Regions from separate parts of the Scandinavium manionii genome, predicted to be linked through region 1. Evidence: predicted binding sites of a transcription regulator. Region 1 holds the regulator's gene; the other holds the start of a gene.
The links. The regulator LexA, encoded in region 1, represses DNA repair genes until DNA is damaged. The targets are predictions, from matches to a motif close to TNCTGTATGTACATACAGNA.
Positions count from the first base shown of each region.

Region 2: a site for LexA is predicted at 4,882-4,901, ahead of dinG (ATP-dependent DNA helicase DinG). Genes of this name have one in related genera too.

Region 1 is NZ_JALIGC010000038.1:521,905-529,319, reverse strand. It holds gene plsB (glycerol-3-phosphate 1-O-acyltransferase PlsB) at 1-437, opposite strand, end outside; gene MUU51_RS14370 (diacylglycerol kinase) at 567-935, shown strand; gene lexA (transcriptional repressor LexA) at 1,045-1,653, shown strand; gene dinF (MATE family efflux transporter DinF) at 1,792-3,111, shown strand; gene MUU51_RS14355 (CsbD family protein) at 3,259-3,468, shown strand; gene zur (zinc uptake transcriptional repressor Zur) at 3,545-4,066, opposite strand; gene MUU51_RS14345 (cupin domain-containing protein) at 4,179-4,667, shown strand; gene MUU51_RS14340 (conjugal transfer protein TraF) at 4,844-6,154, shown strand; gene dusA (tRNA dihydrouridine(20/20a) synthase DusA) at 6,237-7,235, shown strand; gene pspG (envelope stress response protein PspG) at 7,375-7,415, shown strand, end outside.
Region 2 is NZ_JALIGC010000040.1:244,374-251,788, forward strand. It holds gene MUU51_RS18915 (flavin reductase family protein) at 1-474, shown strand, start outside; gene MUU51_RS18920 (YdgH/BhsA/McbA-like domain containing protein) at 638-901, shown strand; gene ybiJ (DUF1471 family protein YbiJ) at 1,347-1,607, shown strand; gene ybiB (DNA-binding protein YbiB) at 1,725-2,687, opposite strand; gene dinG (ATP-dependent DNA helicase DinG) at 2,716-4,866, opposite strand; gene MUU51_RS18940 (6-phospho-alpha-glucosidase) at 4,999-6,324, opposite strand; gene MUU51_RS18945 (PTS transporter subunit EIIC) at 6,336-7,415, opposite strand, start outside.

The DNA of each region.
Region 1 (7,415 bases):
ATGCGCAGCGGCGGGTTGACTTCGCCTTTTTCGCGGCCCGGAGAGCGTCCAAACATCACGGACACCGGCACCATCTGCACATCAAGTTCTGGATTGCTGCGATGCAAATCCAGATAATTGTGGAACAGCTTGATAGACTCTTCTTTCGGCGTGTAATACGTAAACGCACGCGGCCCGCCGTGAATGAACACGTAACGCGGCAGCTCGGTGCCGTCGATTTCGAGCGGCTCAAGCGGGTCCGGAAGACCGTGCGCCAGACATTGGGCGCGTAAAGTCAGCAGATCTGCCTTCGAGTTATACGGCAGAACGTACATAATAGGGCGTGAGGTATCGAGTCCAAGTTCCTCAGCAGGATTTGCCGGGATAGACTTACTTTTTACCAGCACGCTTAATGGTAAATTCAGTAATTTGTAGTAAATTCGTGGCCAGCCAGACATAAACGATGTAAAGCCTCTGGTTAATCATGCAAATGCGCCGCAAGGATAACAGAAAGTGCACAGAATATCTGTTCTACCGCGTCAGGCGCGCAGTGACATTGATGCTAAATAATGTAAAAGGTTCTTTTGATGGCAAATGATACCACCGGGTTAACCCGAATCTTCAAAGCAGCAGGCTACTCCTGGAAAGGTTTTCGTGCCGCATGGCAAAACGAAGCCGCGTTCCGCCAGGAAGGCGTTGCCGCCGTTATCGCCATCATTCTCGCCTGTTGGTTAGATGTGGATGCCATCACCCGAGTGTTACTGATTGGCTCAGTGCTTCTGGTGATGATAGTGGAAATTATCAACAGTGCGATTGAAGCGGTGGTTGACCGCATTGGGACGGAACGCCACGAACTGTCAGGTCGTGCAAAAGATATGGGTTCCGCCGCGGTGTTTCTGGCAATTGGTGTCGCCTTACTCACCTGGGTAACGCTGTTGTGGTCGCATTATCGATAACACCCGCAGAATTACGCAAACGTCTGGTTTTTTGTGCGTTTTGCGGTTCCAAATTCGCCATTAACTGTATATACTCACAGCATAACTGTATATGCACCCAGGGGGCGGAATGAAAGCGTTAACGACCAGGCAGCAAGAGGTGTTCGATCTTATCCGGGATCACATCAGCCAGACGGGCATGCCGCCAACGCGTGCGGAAATCGCGCAGCGCTTGGGGTTCCGTTCCCCGAACGCGGCTGAAGAGCACTTGAAAGCGCTGGCACGTAAAGGCGTTCTTGAGATTGTTTCCGGTGCCTCTCGTGGCATTCGTCTTCTGGTAGAAGAAGAAACCGGTATCCCGCTGATCGGGCGTGTTGCGGCGGGTGAACCCCTGCTGGCACAGCAGCATATCGAAGGCCACTACCAGGTTGACCCGGCGATGTTCAAGCCGAGCGCCGATTTCCTGCTGCGCGTCAGCGGAATGTCGATGCGTGATATCGGTATTCTCGACGGGGATTTGCTCGCGGTTCATAAAACGCAGGATGTGCGTAATGGTCAGGTCGTTGTCGCCCGTATCGACGATGAAGTGACGGTTAAGCGCCTGAAAAAGCAGGGCAGCACCGTTGAACTGTTGCCTGAAAATAGCGAGTTTTCTCCGATTGTGGTCGATCTGCGTCAGCAGAGCTTCTCCATCGAAGGGCTGGCGGTTGGCGTTATTCGCAACGGCGAGTGGCTGTAATTAGCTTTAGACACCCTCAATAATTCACGTTGCGTTCAGGCATACATCGCCAGAACATCAGCACGTAAGTTTTGACGGGAAGAGTGGCGCTATTCTGGCGTCACTTCGTTTTACCCATTCACAATCACAGGTTTTCTCATGTCGCTCTTCACCACTGCAGACAAGGCATTGTGGCGTCTCGCGCTGCCGATGATTTTCTCAAATATCACCGTGCCGCTGTTGGGTCTGGTGGATACGGCGGTCATCGGTCATCTTGATAGTCCTGTTTATCTCGGCGGCGTGGCGATCGGTTCCATGGCGACCAGTTTCCTGTTCATGCTGTTGTTGTTCCTGCGCATGAGCACCACCGGCCTCACCGCACAGGCCTACGGCGCTCAAGACCCTGTACGTCTGGCTCGCGCGCTGGTACAGCCTCTGCTGCTGGCGCTGGGGGCGGGCCTGGTGATTGTTGTGTTCCGCACCCCTCTGATTGACCTGGCGCTGCACATTGTCGGCGGCAGCGATGCCGTACTGGAACAGGCGCGGCGTTTCCTCGAAATCCGTTGGTTAAGTGCCCCTGCGTCCCTGGCAAACCTGGTTCTGCTCGGCTGGCTGCTCGGCGTGCAATACGCGCGCGCGCCGGTGATTTTGCTGGTGGTCGGCAACGTCTTAAACATCGTGCTCGATTTATGGCTGGTGATGGGCCTGCACATGAACGTGCAGGGCGCAGCGTTGGCGACAGCGTGTTCCGAATACGCGACCTTTTTCATTGGCTTGCTGATGGTACGGCGCGTGCTGCACCTGCGCGGTATATCGCTGGATATGCTCAAAGAGGCCTGGCGAGGCAATATCCGCCGCCTGCTGGCGTTGAACCGCGACATCATGCTGCGCTCGCTACTCCTGCAACTCTGTTTTGGTGCACTCACAGTATTTGGCGCACGGCTGGGCAGCGATATCGTCGCCGTGAACGCGGTACTGATGACAATGCTCACCTTCACCGCCTACGCCCTGGATGGTTTCGCCTATGCGGTGGAAGCACATTCCGGCCAGGCTTACGGCGCGCGGGATGACAGCCAGCTATTGGACGTCTGGAAAGCGGCCTGTCGTCAGTCCGGAATTGTTGCTCTGGCCTTTGCGCTGATTTATTGCTTGGCGGGGGAACACATTGTCGCGATGCTGACGTCGATAACCCAACTGCGCGAGCTGGCCGATCGCTACGTCATCTGGCAGGTGGTTTTACCGGTGATCGGCGTGTGGTGTTATCTGCTCGACGGGATGTTTATCGGCGCAACGCGCGGGGCGGAAATGCGTAACAGCATGGCGGTGGCGGCCGCCGGTTTTGCTCTCACGCTGCTGACGGTGCCGGTGTTAGGTAACCACGGATTGTGGTTGGCGCTGGCGGTGTTCCTGGCGCTGCGCGGGCTGTCTCTGGCGTGGATTTGGCGGCGTCACTGGCAGCAAGGAACGTGGTTTTCGTAACGGCTTAATTTCACCTGGTGGTTAAAGATTCTGAATAATCCCCGGATGGCGAAATGCTTACCTATACTCTTTATCACGTCCAGCAGAAAACGGTGTAACGGACGATGTATTTTCACTCTGCACCACCGAACTGATGAGGAATAGATCATGAATAAAGACGAAGTCGGCGGCAACTGGAAACAGCTGAAAGGTAAAGTGAAAGAGAAATGGGGTAAGCTCACCGATGATGATTTTACGGTTATCGAAGGTAAGCGTGACCAGCTGGTCGGGAAAATCCAGGAACGTTACGGTTATGCGAAAGATCAGGCCGAGAACGAAGTGAAAGACTGGGAAACCCGCAACGATTACCGCTGGTAATCAAACGCACTAGCCGTGCGTACCAGGAAGTACAACCCTCGGGGCGGCTTAAGGCCGCCCACTCTTTTTCTGGGGCTTACTTCTGACCAGGTTTTCGTTTGATTTGAATCGTATGGTCATGACCGCAGCAGTCCTGCGTGCGGCAAGCTTCCACTTCGACACATCCTGAGCACAGCCCATGCGCCTCAATCACATTATGACGCAGCGCAAACCCCATGCGGGCTGCCAGCGTATGCATAATGTCTTCCACCCCGTCAGCCGCTTCTTCCTTCACCACGCCACAGCGATCGCAAATAAACATCGCCGACGTATGCGACGGTTTATCAAACAGATGGCACAGCACGTAGCTATTGGTCGATTCCACCTTATGCACAAACCCTTGCTCGAGTAAAAACTCCAGCGCGCGATAAACGGTGGGCGGTTTCGCCTGCGGCTCACTGACTTTCAGCAGGTCCAGCAGGTCGTACGCGCTGATGGCGCCCTGTTGCAACGTCATCAGGCGTAACACTTCGAGGCGTTGCGGTGTCAGACGAACGCCACGTTGTGCGCAAAGCCTTTCGGCCTGCACGAGCATGTCTTGTGGAGTAGTCTGGTCCATAGGCGCCTCGAATCGGGTGTAAAGTAAACGCCTACTTTATCATGTTATGGCCGAAACGCCGATAACCTGCAGGGTATGCTATACCTGACGCATCACTACCTGAGGGAACACCATGAAAAGACCAGACTGTATTCGACACTGGCGCGAGCTGGAAGAGCCTGATAACGCCGGTTATCCCGATAGCAAAGAGCTGTTTTCCGTTGGCGCGCCGTTGGCCCGCAAGTTGGGCCTGATGCGTCTCGGCATTCACCATGAGCGTCTTTCACCTGGCAGACGCACCTCCTATCCCCACGCCGAAAGCGATGAAGAAGAGTTTATCTACGTGATTGAAGGCCGCCCTCAGGCGTGGATCAACGGCTACCTCTGGCAGCTGGAACCGGGCGACAGCGTGGGATTCCCGTCAGGCACTGGTGTCTGCCACACCTTCATCAATAATACTGAGGAAGAGGTGGAGTTACTGGTCGTCGGTGAAGTGAATAAAAAACACAACCGGATATATTATCCGCTAAATCCCGAGTACGCCGCGACCCGCCAGGACCGATGGGTGGACCATCCACCACAGTTTTTTGGTCCACACGACGGGAAACCTTCACGGAAATAACAATCTCTTCTATAAATAGTGAGGGGCGACGCATATTCCAACGTTATCACAGCGCCCCTTAACTCAAATCACCCTAATTGACTGCTTTTTACATCGTTATTCACAGCAATAGATCGACCCTTTTCGGCGGATAACTGAAAGGGGATTAACGTTCATCTGCAAATAACGAGCATATCGTGAAAAAAAATATCAAATATTCTGTGGTGTCTGCGGCTGTCTCCCTGTTTATGGCAAATCAGGCGGGAGCGGCCAATACGTGGTCAGAGGCAAGAAATGATGCAATGGGGGGAACCGGCGTGGCGTCGGCGAACTATGGGAGTGCGGTGCTGATTAACCCCGCGCTGCTGGCGAAGTCACAACCGGATGATGATGTCTCTGTCGTTATTCCCTCTGTGGGAGCGCAGATTACCGACAAAGACAATCTTCGTGATCAAATAGATGATATCAGCAATGAGATCGACCACTACAAAAGCGTACTCGATAACCTGACGCCGCAAGGGATCCTGATGGATCCGGGCGGTACATTAAATCAGTTCCAGAGTGCGGCGGGGGATCTGGCCGGGCAACTGGACGATCTGCGTGGCAAAACGGCGCGGGCAAATGCTGGCGCGGGGATCGCGGTGAGCGTGCCGACCTCGGCGGTCTCGCTTGCGTTCGTTACCAAAGCCTACGCCCATGCTCGGGCCAGTTCGAACATCGATCAGAGCGATATCGACTACCTGCGCAACATTCAGAACTCTGACGCGTTTGCCGCCACCCAGGCAGCCAATGCGGTGCTGAACGGTAGTGATCAGATAACCAATAATCTGAACTCCACTGCGTCGGGGAAAGCGGCGATTGTGTCCGATTACGGCATCGCTATTGCGCGTAAGTTCGATATCGGCGGCGTGCCGGTGTCGCTCGGTGTGACACCGAAACTGCAACAAACCTGGCTCTACAATTACACCACGTCTATCGACAATTATCACAGCGATGACTGGAAGGACAGTAAGTATCGTAATGACGATACCGGCTTTAACGTCGATGCGGGTCTCGCGGCGGACTTTGGCGAAAACTGGACTGTTGGCCTGAGTGGGCAGAACCTGATGTCTCGCGATATCGACACCAAAGACGTGCGCATCAAGAACAACGCGACCGGCGTGACCACCAACTACAAAGACACGTATCAAATCCGACCGTTGGTGACTGCGGGCGTGGCGTGGCATACCGATTTACTGACGCTGACCGCCGACGGCGACCTGACGGAAACCAAAGGCTTCAAAACTGAAGACGATTCGCAATACGTTGGCGTCGGGGCGGAAGTGACGCCATTGAGCTGGCTGGCGGTGCGTGCGGGTTACCGTGCTGACGTCAAAGGCAACGACAGCAACATCTTCACCGCCGGTGTGGGCTTCGCCCCACTGAACACGGTGCATGTCGACCTGATGGGTCTGTATGGCGAAGATGAAACCTGGGGGGCGGGGGTGCAGCTGGGCCTGACATTCTGACAATCGCGGAGGCCATGCGCCTCCGCTTTTTCTTTGTGCTATAGTAGCGCCCCATTTTCCACCGGATGCTCAATACTTCGCCATGCTGCCAGAAACACAATCCTCCGCTTATCCTGCGCACCGTTTCTCCATCGCACCGATGCTCGACTGGACGGACAGGCATTGTCGTTACTTCCTGCGCCTGTTGTCCCGCCACACGCTGCTGTACACCGAAATGGTGACCACCGGGGCGATTATTCACGGCAAAGGCGATTACCTGGCGTACAGCGAGGATGAACATCCGCTGGCTCTGCAGCTGGGCGGTAGCGATCCGGCTGCACTGGCGCATTGCGCGAAGCTTGCAGAAGAACGCGGCTACGACGAAATTAACCTCAACGTCGGCTGTCCGTCTGACCGCGTACAGAACGGCATGTTTGGCGCCTGCCTGATGGGCAATGCCCAGCTGGTTGCCGACAGCGTTAAAGCGATGCGTGACGTGGTGTCGATTCCGGTGACGGTCAAAACCCGCATCGGCATTGACGACCAGGACAGCTACGAATTTCTCTGCGACTTTATCAACACTGTGTCCGGTAACGGCGAATGCGAGATGTTCATCATCCACGCGCGTAAAGCCTGGCTTTCCGGCCTCAGCCCGAAAGAAAACCGTGAAATTCCCCCGTTGGATTATCCTCGCGTTTATCAGCTCAAGCGCGACTTTCCGCACCTGACGATGTCGATTAACGGCGGCATCAAATCGCTGGCCGAAGCTAACGCGCATTTGCAGCATATGGACGGCGTCATGGTAGGCCGCGAGGCGTATCAGAATCCGGGTATTCTGGCGTCGGTCGACCGTGCGATTTTTGGCGTTGAAGGCGTCGATCCGGATCCGGTTGATGTGGTTCGTGCCATGTATCCTTACATCGAACGTGAGTTGAGCAACGGCACTTATCTTGGTCACGTGACACGTCACATGCTCGGCCTGTTCCAGGGCATTCCGGGTGCACGCCAGTGGCGTCGCTACCTCAGTGAAAACGCACATAAAGCGGGTGCCAATATCGACGTGCTCGAACAGGCACTCCAGCTGGTGGCGAATAAGCGTTAAGAAATACGCTAAAAGTTAGTCTGATTGACCACGCCTCGCAGAGTTCTGCGGGGCGTTTTCGTTTTAAATCAATGAAATATGTTTTGGCATGATTTTTGTAATGGTAAAGGCAGTAGGTTATTTTTTAAGGGGAAAAGCCATGCTGGAACTGTTATTTATCATCGGATTCTTTGTGATGTT
Region 2 (7,415 bases), on a different contig from region 1:
TGCTTTAACTATCGTCCACCGATCATCGGCTTCGCCAGTAGCGGTTGGAAAGACAGCGTGCAAAATATCGTTGAAACACGCGAATTTGTCTGGAATCTCACCACGCTCGACCTTGCCAGCGCCATGAATGAAACCTCAGCCAGTCTCGCTCACGGCGAAGATGAGTTTATCCGCGCCGGGCTGACGCCTGTCGAAAGCCGTCTGGTTCGCGCCCCGCGCGTGGCGGAAAGCCCGGTGAATTTCGAGTGCCGCTTATCGCAATGCATTCAGCTTACTGCCGCGGATGGCACGGCGGTGGATACCTGGCTGGTGCTTGGTGAAGTGGTGGCGGTGCATATTGATGAATCGCTGCTGGAAAACGGCATATATCAGACCGCGAAAGCCAAACCGGTGCTGCGTGCCGGTGGCCCAAGCGCGTATTACAGCATCGATGAAAGCCAGCGTTTTGATTTAATCCGCCCCGACGCCCGATAATTTCTCATTCGATCAGCCACTTATTTGTGGCTGATTTGTCAGTTTTTTGTCAAAAAATGTCGTTCAAAAAACGCGCAGATCATCATCAATTTTTTGCGGCATGTCACATTTCCTCAACACCTACACTTACGTTATCCCCCGTGGATACAGAGAGGATGTGCACATGAAAAGATTGTTGCTTCTGGTCGCTGCTGGTGCGTTGTCGATGCTCTCTTTTTCGGCTTCCGCCGAACCTCAACAACTCATGAAAGGTGACACCGGACAATTGCGTCCGTCAGGTACAGTGTCGGTTTCTGGTGCTGATGACTTTGGTGATCTTCAGGCGAAGCTTGCAGAAAAAGCGCAGCAGGAAGGGGCTAAAGGGTATGTGGTTAACTCCGCCAGCGGTGATAACAAAATGTTCGGCACCGCTACCATCTACAAATAAACTGTTGAAGTTATTCCGCTCAGAAAAGCGCCTCAAATAGCAGGCGCTTTCTTTTTCCCCCTGGGAAATACCCCCTGAATCACCTCAGAATAAATACTTTAAAAATCCTGTTAGATCGGTGTATAGTTCCGCACTACCTCGCAATGTGTAGATTTACTGACAAAACTACAGCTTCCAACACAGCGTAACCGGTTGTCTTTACGCGCACACTTTTATACAAGAATCGTCGCAATCTGTGCCCTTAAAACACCTCACTCGGCTTCAATGCCATTTTCAGCTTCGGGGCGGACTTTATTTTATTAATAATCAGTAATTTATTAATCATTCAAAAAATTCGATTAAGTCTATCAAGTCTATTCGATTTTATCTTTCGCAAAAAAACGTGATACTCATCACATCGACGGAACAACGTCACATTTAAAGAATAACCTGCGAGAGATTAACCATGAAAACCATTAAAACTGCTGCTGTTGCCATCGCTCTTTCTGCTCTTTCTTTCGGTGTGTTTGCTGCACAGCCTGTGTCCCCGACTGAAGCACAGAGCATGAACAAAATCGGTACCGTATCTGTAGAAGGCGCGACTACGCTGGATGGTATGGAAGCGAAACTGGCTGAGAAAGCCGCAGCGGCAGGTGCTACCGGCTACAGCATTACGTCTGCTAACACCAATAACAAAATCAGCGGTACTGCGGTGATTTACAAATAATCACCGGAACAGATTTAACCCTCATTGACCTTTAGGCTATGCCTGCAGTACCTGAATAACCCTCATTATTTATTCGCCCGTCCACGCCACTGGACGGGTTTTTTTGATGCCTGTAAATCACCAGCAGTCGTTGACCCGTTGCAGGCCAGCGGCAACATCAGTCACTTCTCCGGTTGCCACCAGGCAACAGGCCATCTGAATTTTCAGTGATTCAGGTACCGGCTCAACGCCCGCGACGCAGCGCTCAATCCATCTGGCCGTCACTTCCGGATCTTTCGATTCTGGCAGCAGTACTTCCCGCAGCGCATCTTCGCGTTCGACAAGCACCCGCGTACCGTGGCTGTCAATCAGGCTCATCTGCGGGCAACGCTGCGGATTGGCATAAACCTCACCTTCCGTACCGTGCATCAACAGCGCGCGACCGCCGATCCCCTCAAAGAATTTCCCGACGCGCGGCACATATTCCGGGTGCGAAACGCTCGACAAGCGCAGCGCCGCGTCTTCGGCAAACGGCGTCGCGAGCTTCGCCAGGGTGTGTGCGCTGTTACGCACCCCCATTCGCCAACGCAGGCCGAGCTGAGCTTCGAGCGGCGGGCAGAACGCGCCAATTGGCATGTAAACCGGCTGATGGCCGTCGAGCTTCGCCTGCGCCTGCCCGGCGTGCAGCGTCGGTTCGATACCCAGCAGAGTGAAAACGGTTTCGGTTAGCACGCGGGTCGGATCGTGGCTGACGCCGTGGACCAATACCGGGAAACCGAGTTTGTGCAGCAGCATCGCCAGCAGTGGCGTAAGGTTCGCCAGCTTGCGCGCGCCGTTATAGCTTGGGATAACAATCGGCATCGGCTTCGCTATCGGTGGCGTCAGGCTGACCGTATGCTGCTGCATTGCCTCGTAGAAGCCCTGCATTTCGGCCTCACCCTCACCTTTTATGCGCAGCGCAATCAGAATGCCGCCCAGCTCCAGCTCCGGTACGTCACCTTTCAACATCCGGGTATACAAACCGCGAGCGGTATCGGTGTCCAGATCACGGGCGTGGTTTTTGCCACGACCGACTTCTTTAATGATTTTGCGATAGTCCATGCATCTCTCCTGCAGCATGCCGCGAACGTTAGCGTCGCTTCCGCCGGGTCGGCTTAGTTGTGCTTTTGCTTTTTACTATACCTTCTGGCGCCTCCGGTTGCTCTATAGGAAACACCGGTAAGGCGTTCAGCAACCGCGGGCCGTAATTTTTGGTGAGCAGCCGCTTGTCGTAAATAATCACTTCGCCCCAGCAGCTGTGGCTTCGGATCAAACGCCCGACCTGCTGAATGAGGTTAAACGAGGCGCTCGGCAGGCTTTGTACTTCAAACGGATAGCGGTTCAGGCTTTTCAGCCACTCGCCCTCGGTAATGACCACCGGGCTGTCGATCGGCGGAAACGCAATTTTGTGGATGTGAACCTGGCTGAGCAATTCGCCTTTCAAATCGAGCCCTTCGGCAAACGACTGCAGCCCCACCAACACACTGCTTTCCCCGCTTTCCACCCGCTTGCGGTGCAGCTCTACCAGGCGGTAACGCGGCTGATCGCCCTGCACCAGCAGCAGTAAACGCAAATCAGGTACGTACTCCAGAAAACGCTGCATCGCGCGTCCGCTGGCAAACAGCACTAACATCCCACAATGCTTTTTGGCCTCGACCTGCTCGCGGAAATAGGCCGCCATTTCCGCCAGATGCTGCTCTTCGTTATCCATCGACGGCTCGACGCTCATCCGTGGAATGATGATTTTTCCCTGCTCGACGTGGTTAAACGGCGAATCGAGCGCAACAAAACGGTCGCCCGCTTTTTCCTTCAGGCCGCTCATCTCCTGCAAACGCGAGAAGCTGTTCAGCGAGCGCAGCGTCGCGGACGTCACGACGATATGCGGCACGCGCCGCCAGAGCAGTTTTTCCAGCTGGTCGCTGACACGAATACCCACGCAGTGGAACCAGACGTGCGGCTGGCCGTCGCGCTGATCCCTTGTGGCCCATTTAGTGACCGGCGCACCGGAGGCCTGAACCATCGCTGAGAGCTTCCACAGCTTGCTTTGCGCCTCGAACATTCCCAACGCGCGGTTCATTTGCAACAGCACGCGGTGCAGACGCACAATATCGTGCGAGCCGGTTTTTTCACTGAGATCGTTGAGAAACAGCTCCGATAATCCGCGCAGCATTTCGGTGAGTTTGGCCAGGCGCTGGCAGTGCGCCATGATTTCGTCCGGCAGTTCGCCCATCGCAAAACGGTGTTCGGCTTCCGGCCCGGCAGGCATGTACAGGCTGAGAATGTTATTCAGCGAAACAATGTGTTCCTGCAGCTCGTCACAATGCTCTTTTAGACGTTCGGGCGCAGCCAGGGGCGGGAAGGTTTTCGGGCGGAATTGCTCCATGCAGGTCGCCACCAGCTTGATGAATAAATCCAGCTGCAGGCGATACCAGGAGGCGGTGATTTCGGCGCTCATCTCCAGCGCGTCGCGGGCGACGTCCGGTAAATGGTGGCCTTCATCCAGCACCAGCAGCAGGTTTTTGGCTTCCGGCAAGACCGCCTCGCTTTCCATTGCCGCCATCACCAGCGCATGGTTGGCAACCACGACTTCCGCTTCCTGAATTTCGCGGCGGGCCACGAAGAATGGGCATTCGCGGTAGTAGTGACAGTTGCGATTGAGACAGCTGGCTTTATCCGTGCTCATGCGGCTCCAGAGCGCGTCATCGATAGCCTGATCGGTATGATCGCGCAGTCCGTCCCATTTGTAGCTGTCCAAATCGGCTTTCAGCTTCGCACAGCGCTTCTGTTCTTCTTTGTTGTTTGGTGTTAATTCGTCGTCGAGAAACGCCAGTAAATCCTGATGCGTCGGCTCACTGCTGGACAGCGCAGTTAGATTACGGGGGCACACATAGCGTCCGCGGCCAAAGGCGGCGGTGAAGCGCAGATCGGGAATGATTTTTTTCAGCAGCGGCAGATCTTTGCTGTAGATCTGATCCTGTAAGGCAACGTTAGCGGTGCTGATCACCAGCGTTTTTTGTTCTTCGCGGGCAATGGCGATGCCGGGAATGAGATACGAAAGCGTTTTACCGACGCCGGTCGGCGCTTCGATAGCCAGATGCCTGCCCTCGTCACCGGCGAGCGTTTTCGCCACATCGGCAATCATCTGCCGCTGCGGGGCCCGGGGAATAAAGTCGGGGATCTGTTCCTGGAGCGCCTTGTACCATGACGCGATTTGCGCTTTTAACGCGGCGGATAAGGCCATCGGGAGAACCTGAAATACTGTATAAACAGCCACTATTGTGGCATTTTTAGCGTTCAGGCTGTACCTTTTTTTCCGCCGTTCTGAACTGTTCTCGCAAAAATGCAGGGGAGAAAACCCTCTCCGCCCCCGGTTTTAGTGCAGTGCTGGCCAATAGTCTTTATTGGCTTCGATCAGTGCATCCAGCACCTGCCGGGCCTTTTTCGCATCCACGATGGTGCGGTTGAGTGTCAACGCCTGCAAGGCTTTGGTGTAGGAACCCTCAAACCAGGCCTCTACGGTCAGACGTTCATAGGCAAATTGCTGTTCGATGAGTCCTTTGTAGAACACCGGAATTTTGCCCACCCCAAATGGACGTGGCCCGTTGCAACCCACTTCTGCCGCCAGTTCCACCATTACGTCGTCATCGAGGTTTTCTACCAGCCCATGGTTTGGCACCATGACGATAAATTTCTTCTTCAGGTTGAAGGCGATACTTTCCGCCAGTTCGACAATCATATCGCCATGCGCATCATTATGGACGACCTGGACGTTACGTGTCGTGCCCTCAGCCGCTGCAGTACGGCATTCGTCAAAGACCCGTTTTTCACGACCATTCATCACTTCATTGGCGCGCGTATAGTTTGGGTCCAGTTTGCTGAATTTATACTGTGGATAGAGGTAGTACTGCAAATAGGTATTCGGCAGATAGTCCGGGAAATCACGCAGCATATCAGCCACGGCAGCGTAGGTCTCAAGCCACGACGCATCCCGTTGTTCAGCATCCGCAGGCTTAAATCCGTTCTCTGCAATCCAGGCTTTTAATTCCGGCACCAAATCATGCCCGTTCTGATCATAAAGATGCGTAAACCAGCCGAAGTGGTTGAGGCCAAAATAGACCGGATCAAATGTCGCCGGGTCACGCTGTAATAAGCGGCCATAGGAACGCAGCAAATTCACCGGCTGGTCGCAAATATTGAGAATGCGCTTGTCCTGTGGAAAGCGTTTATTCAATGCATCCGCCACAATGGCGGCCGGGTTGGTATAGTTTAAAATCCATGCTTGCGGTGAGCGGGAACGTACTTTTTCCACCAGCGCTATCATGTCGCCAATCGACCGCATGCCGTAGGCAAAACCGCCTGCACCGCAGGTTTCCTGGCCGATTACGCCAAGCCGCAAGGGGATTTTTTCGTCCTGTTCACGCATGGCATAGCCACCGGTACGCATCTGACAGAAGACGAAATCCACCTCGCTAAAAGCAATATTCTCATCGCCGGTATAGATAAATTCCAGTGCCGGATACTCTTCACGGAACAGGACTTTTGCATATTCGCCGATCACCGCCTGACGCTGGGTATCCACGTCAAACATCACCAGTTTGTTCAACGGCAGACGATTTTTGAGTTTGCATAAGGCTTTCAATAATCCTGGCGTCCAGGTTGATCCGCCACCGACCAGGACAATATTGAAGGAAGTTTTCATGATGAGTTCTCTTATTGCGTAGCGTTGATGAGTAAATTCTGCTTTACCGCACTGGCGATACCTTCCACCTGCGGACCATAGATAACCTGAATATCGGTGTCTGTAGCGCGGATGAAGCCACTGGCGCCACTTTGGCGCAGCATCTGTTCGTCTATTTTCGACATATCGACCAGTTTCACGCGCAGACGGGTAAAGCAGCAGTCCACGCTCTGAATGTTGTGACGCCCGCCCAGGCCCGCGATAATCTGTGCCGCAGAATTTGCGCCCTCAGGCTTGAATGCCATCGCCGCAGAAAAGGTACTCTCCTCTTCACGTCCCGGTGTTTTGACCTTCATGCGCAGGATCACCCATCGGAAGGTAAAGTAGTACACCGGTGCCCACAGACATCCGAGCAGCAAACTGAACCACCAGTGGGTTTTTGCCCCGCCGAGCACGCCAAAGACGATAAAATCAATAAAGCCGCCCTGGATATTGCCAATCATCACGCCCAGCATTTGCGAAAAGGCGAATGACAGTCCGGTCATAACGGCATGGAACAGGAATAAAACGGGTGAAATGAAGATGAAACTGAACTCCAGCGGCTCAGTAATTCCGGTCATAAAAGAGGCCAGCGCCCCTGCCATCATCAGCGCTTTCACTCGTTGCTTATGTTCCGGTTTCGCGCACTGCCAGATGGCCAGCGCTGCCGCTGGCAGACCAAACATCATGACCGGGATTTTCCCCTGAGCAAGGAAACGCGTCGCTTCGCGCAGCGTATCATCAGCCAGTTGCCCGGGATGAGTGAGGCCGTAATTGAAGATAGAGAGCGCACCAATAACACTTTCGTTATCTACGTGCACCATGCCACCGACCGGGGTAAAGCGGACCGTTTCATTGAGGATGTGATGCAAACCGGTAGGGATCAGTACCCGCTCGCTGAAGGCATAAACAAAGGTTCCCCAGGCGCCGGATTCGCCGATAAAACGCCCAATATGAATAATGGCATTGGCAATAACCGGCCAGACGAGCGACATCGCCACCCCGACAATCGGCAGTACGATCACCGTGATAATCGGTACAAAACGACGGCCGCCAAAATAAGCAATCGCCGT